Regions from separate parts of the Zooshikella sp. RANM57 genome, predicted to be linked through region 1. Evidence: riboswitches for the same ligand, from Rfam matches in the RefSeq annotation. Region 1 holds a riboswitch; the other holds the start of a gene.
The links. Region 1 has a riboswitch for thiamine pyrophosphate ahead of thiB (thiamine ABC transporter substrate binding subunit). Riboswitches for the same ligand answer to the same signal wherever they lie in the genome.
Positions count from the first base shown of each region.

Region 1 (3,430 bases):
GCGAGCAATGGCTAACGAAAAAAGCACTGCCCCTCCCACACTCAGTAGTGCAGACAGTCCAGCTTGCTTAATTGAAAACAGTAATACTTGCTGTAACCAGGGATCATCCAGTATTACCCACTCGACATCCGTAAAGGCATACTTGATAACATTAAACAATCCCCAGCTTAAACCTAGCCAAACACAGCCTGTGGCAATGACACCAGGAGTATATTTTAATAAACGACTCACTGACTGACTGCTCGACGCCACTGACGAATCCATTGCTGACGTTGTTTAGCTATCACATCCAGAGGCATTTCCAAAGACTTACGTGGCGTAATCAGCTGCCCAAAAGCTGGAGGTAACTGTTTAATAGCCCGAACTGGCAACATCCAGTTATGGGTAGCAATAATGCGTTGAGCATTGGGCGTGAGCAAGAAGGTAAGAAATTGACGTGCCAATTTAGGGTGTTTGCTTTGAGCCAACTGAGCCGCCACTTCAACTTGTAAAGTATGACCTTCATTAAACGCAGCCGCTTGATAATGAGTCACCTTATCCACTTCCTGGTGGTAAGCGGGTGATGTGGTATAGCTCAGCACCATATCAGCTTCACCCTTTAAAAACATGCCGTAAGCCTCACTCCAACCTTTGGTGACTGTTACCGTATGTGTTGCTAACTGCTGCCAGGCTTGAGCGGTTTGATCACCAAACACCTGCTGCATCCATAGCAATAAACCCTGTCCAGGTGTACTGGTCCGAGGGTCCTGGTAAATAACCTGGATGTCTTGTCGTTTTACCAACGAGGCTAACGATTGAGGTGGATTCTTTAACTTACGGGAGTCATAAATAAATGCAAAGTAACCATAGTCATAAGGTACAAATACCTTATCCTGCCAAGGCTCAGGTAATGTGAGTGGTGGTAATGACTGCTGATGAGGCGCAAACAATTTGAGTTTTTTGGCTGCCACAAGCAAATGCTGATCAAGGCCTAAAACAATATCCGCGGGTAAGTGTTCACCTTCCAAACGGAGTCGGTTGAGCAGCCCAACCCCATCAGTGCTACTTAACCAATTTAATGTACATTGACACTGTTCTTCAAAGGCTGCTTTTAATTTAGGACCTGGCCCCCACTCACTGATAAATGACTCATAGGTAAACACTGTCAATGTAAGTGGCTGCGGTGGTTCAGTCGCGCCAGCGAGTACAGGTGCTATTAAGCATAAAACCAAAAGCCTAGGTATTAAAATCTTGGATCTTTTCTTTAAACGCAGTGCATGCACAACCGTCATAAACAGATGCTTGATCGACAACATCAAAATATTCCCCATCCTCTTCTTCGCGGCTGTCACAAAGTGACTGCGATAGCCTTCTTACGGGTAAAAAGCACTAATTAATATGATTTTTAGCGAAAACGATTAACTTTATCTGGTTGCTCAGAGGGTAGGCTGGAGAGACTGCCAATATGCCATATAGAAGCGCATCTTCGGGACAGCACTCAACTTCCTACGCCAGTATTAACTGGATCAGGTTCTACGGGTATTTCTCAGCGAACGTGATTATTCAAAATAAACAACCACAGATTTGCACCCCGATGAGTTCGGTCGTATTGTATACCGTTAGTGTTTATGTAACCAAGCCCCGTTCTACTAACGCCAAGCACATTAATCACTGCTAGGCTTAATGTATTCAGAAGAAGATCTATTACACTTTCTTTACATTACTCACAACACCTAGTTAATGCCTATGTTGGTTTTACGTTGTACGCAAAAGGTCATCAAAGCCGCCGGGCTGACAACCAGTGATATTGCACCACCACAAACACAAGGATATTTAGGCGCGTGGTATTGTAATATTGTCTCTATTCGTGGCAGTTACAGTTTATTCTTTACTCATGAAACCACGCTATACAGCCATGCACTCTTGAATATTAAGAAACAAACCGTTCGAAACATCACCACGGCTTTCAAAGACAGCTTAAAGCAAAACCTTTTATTTGAAGGATTCAACTCAGTTACTCTGACAAATTATTTCCAACAGACTGAAAAGTGCACCTTTACTAAAACCTGTAGCCGACGGGTGCTTGGTTCGATGAATGATCTTGTACATATGCTAGCTGGCTTCCTAGAAGAACAACCCTTAATTGGTGAGCAAACTCTCCTTCGTATTATTCAAGATATCAACACCACCCCCATGAGTATGCTGGATATGAACTCAGGTATTCATGCCATGCGCCGCTTAATGATGAAAGTTGCTGTTTGAGATTGAGATTGTTTTTCAATACTATTTACTAATCCACACACTATGTTTCCATAGTCCACCTATCTCCTAAAAACGTCCTGCTCCTAAAGACGTCCTGTATTAGGAATGTTTTCGATGTCTATATCCCGTCGCCAATTTATCCAGTCTGCAATGGCCTCCACCTTGATGTGCCAATTTTCCTTTCGAGTCTGGGCTGATGACACCTCACCTGCCTATGACTATGTATTGACGGCTGAACCTGCGGAGATTGACCTCATTACCGAAGCACCAACTGCTGCCTTGGGATTTAACGGCCAATTCCCCGCCCCTGTGCTTCATGCTCAACAAGGCCAACCTATTCGTATTAAGTTTATTAACAAGTTAAATGAACCCACGACCATTCACTGGCATGGTCTGCGCATACCCATTGCCATGGATGGTGTCCCTTTTCTCAGTCAACCACCTATTCCTTCTGGTGGCAGCTTTATTTATGAATTTACGCCACCAGATGCCGGTACATTTTGGTACCACCCACACATGAACAGCACGGAGCAGCTGGGTCGTGGCTTAGTAGGTGCATTAATCGTTCATGAACGACAGGCCCAACCATTTGTAGAAGACATCACCTGTCTGTTGAAAAACTGGCACATTGATAAAAAAGGGCAAATTAAACGCTTATCCATTCCTCGCTATGCTGCCCGCATGGGGACACCAGGCCGCTGGCCCACGGTCAATGGTTTACATCAACCTACGCTTAAAATACCTGCTGGTGAGTGGATACGGCTGCGCCTGCTGAATGCTGACAATACACTCACCTACCGACTGCATATTCCTAATGCTCAAGCATACATTCTGGCCATTGACGGTTGCCCATTAGCAACCCCTCGCCTTCTTACGGAACATGCTATGGGACCTGGTATGCGACTAGACTTAGGATTTATCGCACCCAGTAAAGGTACCACTTGGCAAGTATGGCATGGAGAGCACTATCCACTCCTTAGCCTGGAATCTGTTGTCACCACAAAAAATCAACAGCTTCACGCCGATCAACAAAAGGTAACATCACTACCAATGAACCCCATTCCTCAGCCTGATGTAGAAAATGCGGAAAAAATAAGCTTTGTTTTTGAGTGGGCAGGCGCTCTCACACCAACAGCCCAGCAAAAGAAGGGAAAACATACTTTCTGGATGATTAATAAACGTGCTTGGG
Region 1 is NZ_JBOIUB010000001.1:158,150-161,579, reverse strand. Features, by position in the region: gene ACQ96U_RS00755 (ABC transporter permease subunit) at 1-252, opposite strand, end outside; gene thiB (thiamine ABC transporter substrate binding subunit) at 228-1,295, opposite strand; TPP riboswitch at 1,465-1,583, opposite strand; gene ACQ96U_RS00745 (DUF6933 domain-containing protein) at 1,726-2,241, shown strand; gene ACQ96U_RS00740 (multicopper oxidase family protein) at 2,356-3,430, shown strand, end outside.

Region 2 (3,430 bases), on a different contig from region 1:
TTAAATTTGCCAGTTCCCGTAAACAATCGAGAGCTAAATGTCTTATCCGCTATTTTTAACATATCTACACCTTAGCCCTTTCATCTTAACCACCAGCAATGGCCTTAAACACCACAACATGATCATTTTCTTGTAACTGATACTGTGACCACTGACTACGACTAATAATGTTGGTATTAATGGCTACGGCAACCCCTTTTTTAGGCTGCTCAAGTAGTGTTAATAATTCTGCGATACTACAAGAAGAATCTGGCAACTGATGGGGACTATCATTCACCGTAATATTCAGTTTCATGATTAATCCTTCTCCAGCATCAGCTGATATATTTCAGCACCACTGGCTTTAAATTCAGCCGACTTTTGTTGCATACCTCGTTCGGCATCCACAATAACGTCTTCATCAACAAGCTGGATTTTAATGCCAAGACGCTCCTGCTCTGCCGCATAATCACGCACATCCTGAGAGATTTTCATAGAACAGAATTTTGGACCACACATCGAACAAAAATGAGCGACTTTACCCGAAGCCTGCGGAAGCGTTTCATCATGAAAAGCACGAGCTGTATCTGGGTCTAATGCTAAATTAAACTGATCTTCCCAACGAAACTCAAAACGTGCTTTAGACATCGCATTATCTCGAATTTGCGCCCCGGGATGTCCTTTTGCCAAGTCAGCTGCGTGTGCGGCAATCTTGTAGGTAATCATTCCCGTTTTAACATCATCCTTATTGGGTAAACCCAGATGTTCTTTAGGTGTGACATAACAAAGCATGGCACATCCATACCAACCGATTAATGCCGCACCGATCCCTGAGGTTATATGATCATACCCTGGAGCAATATCAGTGACTAAAGGGCCTAATGTGTAGAAAGGCGCCTCATGGCAATGCTCCAATTGCAAGTCCATATTTTCTTTAATCATATGCATTGGAATATGACCCGGGCCTTCGATAATAACCTGAACATCATGTTGCCACGCTATTTTTGTTAGCTCACCCAATGTTTTAAGCTCAGCAAATTGAGCCGCATCATTAGCATCAGCTACAGAGCCTGGTCGCAAACCATCACCTAGAGACAGTGATACATCATAAGCCTTACAAATTTCACAAATTTCTTCGAAGTGTGTATAAGCAAAGTTTTCTTTATGATGGGACAAACACCACTTTGCCATAATTGAGCCACCACGAGAGACAATGCCCGTTAAGCGTTCTGCTGTCATGGGAACATAGCGCAGCAGTACACCCGCATGTATGGTGAAATAATCTACACCTTGCTCTGCTTGTTCAATTAACGTGTCACGAAAAACTTCCCAGCTCAGATCCTCAGCAACGCCTTTTACTTTTTCAAGCGCTTGATATATTGGCACAGTGCCAATAGGAACAGGTGAATTACGTAAAATCCATTCCCGGGTTTCATGGATATTTCGACCTGTCGATAAATCCATAACCGTATCAGCTCCCCAACGGGTCGCCCAAACCAATTTCTCCACTTCTTCTTCAATGGATGAGGTCACTGCTGAGTTACCAATATTAGCATTCACTTTGACCAAAAAATTTCGCCCAATAATCATCGGCTCTGATTCTGGATGATTAATATTAGCTGGGATAATCGCGCGTCCTTCAGCCACTTCTTGTCGTACAAATTCTGGGGTTATACTGTCGGGTAAATTTGCACCAAAATGCTGGCCGGGATGCTGCTTTTTAAGTACTTCGCTACGAACATACTCACGTCCCATATTTTCCCGAATAGCAATATACTCCATTTCAGGTGTTATGATTCCCTGGCGGGCATAATGCAGTTGGGTAACATTAGCACCGGGCTTTGCTTTTCTGGGTTTGGGTAAATAACCAAACCGTAAGTGATTCAGCTCTTCATCAGCCAGACGTTGCTGTGCATAACGAGAAGTCAGGCTGGTTAACTCTTCAGTGTCATTTCGAGCGTTTATCCAGCTTTTGCGAAGCGCAGGTAAACCCTTATGTACATCAATTGTCACTGAGGAATCAGTATATGGCCCTGAAGTGTCATAAACAGGAACAGGAGAGTTAGATTTAAAAGTTGGGTTAGCTTTAGTTCCACCAGTCAACGTATCAGACAGCTTAATCTGACGCATTGCAACCTGTATATTATCCTGGCTGCCGGTAATATAAAGCTTTTCAGCGTTTGGAAATGGCTGGCAACTAAGTTGCTCAATAAAGTCCTGGGCCTTTCGACGACTTTCATTTCTAGACATAAGCACTCACACTTCCACAATGGATTTAATTTGTGATTGCTTGTCGTGAGTAAACAGAGGAAGCGTTTCGGTAACCAATTCAGCAGCGCAAAAGCTGAACTACTGAAAGCGCTGCACGAAAGCCACAAAGAATGAATAGTAACAGGTGTACTGTGTTTGATTTATACACCTAAGTGACATCGCTACATGCTATGGTAACTCTTGTTTCCTTCGCTGGTGCTAACCAGATCAGGTTCCACGGATCCCGCAACTGCAGTCTCAGCCAGAGAAATGAGTAATCTCACCTCTACAGGCACTCCGACAAGATGTACAAGAGTATAGAAAATTTAGTCATCAAAGATCAAGTAGTTGACACCTCAATATTTTTAAAGATGTTATTTATATGACCTTAATGGTACAGTATATACATCACGAATTATGGATATAATTTATTACTGTTACAACTCACAATCAGTATAAGTATTGAATTAGTTAATTTAACTATAGGGCACCTCTAAAAATAGTGATTTTTTTGTGATAGCAAGGAAGCACTGCACGGAGGACCGCAGTGTATAAGACATACATGAGGATCCGAGTACAGCGCTGACATAGCTTTCATGGAAAAAGTGCATTTTTAGAGGTACCCTATATTGTTAAAGCTAACATTTTAATGAAATAGCATAGAGGAATTGCATGAGAACGTGGTTTTACCGTATTTGGAAAGAAAATAAAATATTTTTTCTTATTCTTGGCTTAATGTTTGTTTTCCGAAGTGCTATAGCAGACTGGAATACTGTTCCAACCGGTTCTATGAAACCAACCATTTTAGAAGGTGATCGCATTTTAGTGAATAAAATGGCTTACGATATAAGAATACCATTTACGCATATATCGTTAGTAAAACGTTCAGATCCAGTTCGCGGTGATATTATTGTTTTTGACTCAGCCGTTTCAAAAAAACGGTTAGTTAAGCGCGTTATCGGTGTTCCAGGTGATTCTGTAACTCTAATAAACAACGTACTCTATATAAATGGAAAAAAGCTTAACTATCAAGACCTTCAGCACTCACATTTAACTTCAGATAAAACGGAAAATCTAATTGGCGTAGAACACACTATTAGGATAAAAAATTCTGGTTCAGCCATGTCTAACTTTCCTCCGGTATTAGTCCCTAAAGATCAATACCTTGTGCTTGGCGATAATCGTGATAATAGCGCAGACT
Region 2 is NZ_JBOIUB010000010.1:149,190-152,619, reverse strand. Features, by position in the region: gene ACQ96U_RS19750 (thiazole synthase) at 1-62, opposite strand, end outside; gene thiS (sulfur carrier protein ThiS) at 86-295, opposite strand; gene thiC (phosphomethylpyrimidine synthase ThiC) at 298-2,229, opposite strand; TPP riboswitch at 2,418-2,539, opposite strand; gene lepB (signal peptidase I) at 2,902-3,430, shown strand, end outside.
Region 2: linked by a shared signal. The riboswitch ahead of thiC (phosphomethylpyrimidine synthase ThiC) and the one ahead of thiB (thiamine ABC transporter substrate binding subunit) in region 1 are both predicted to bind thiamine pyrophosphate.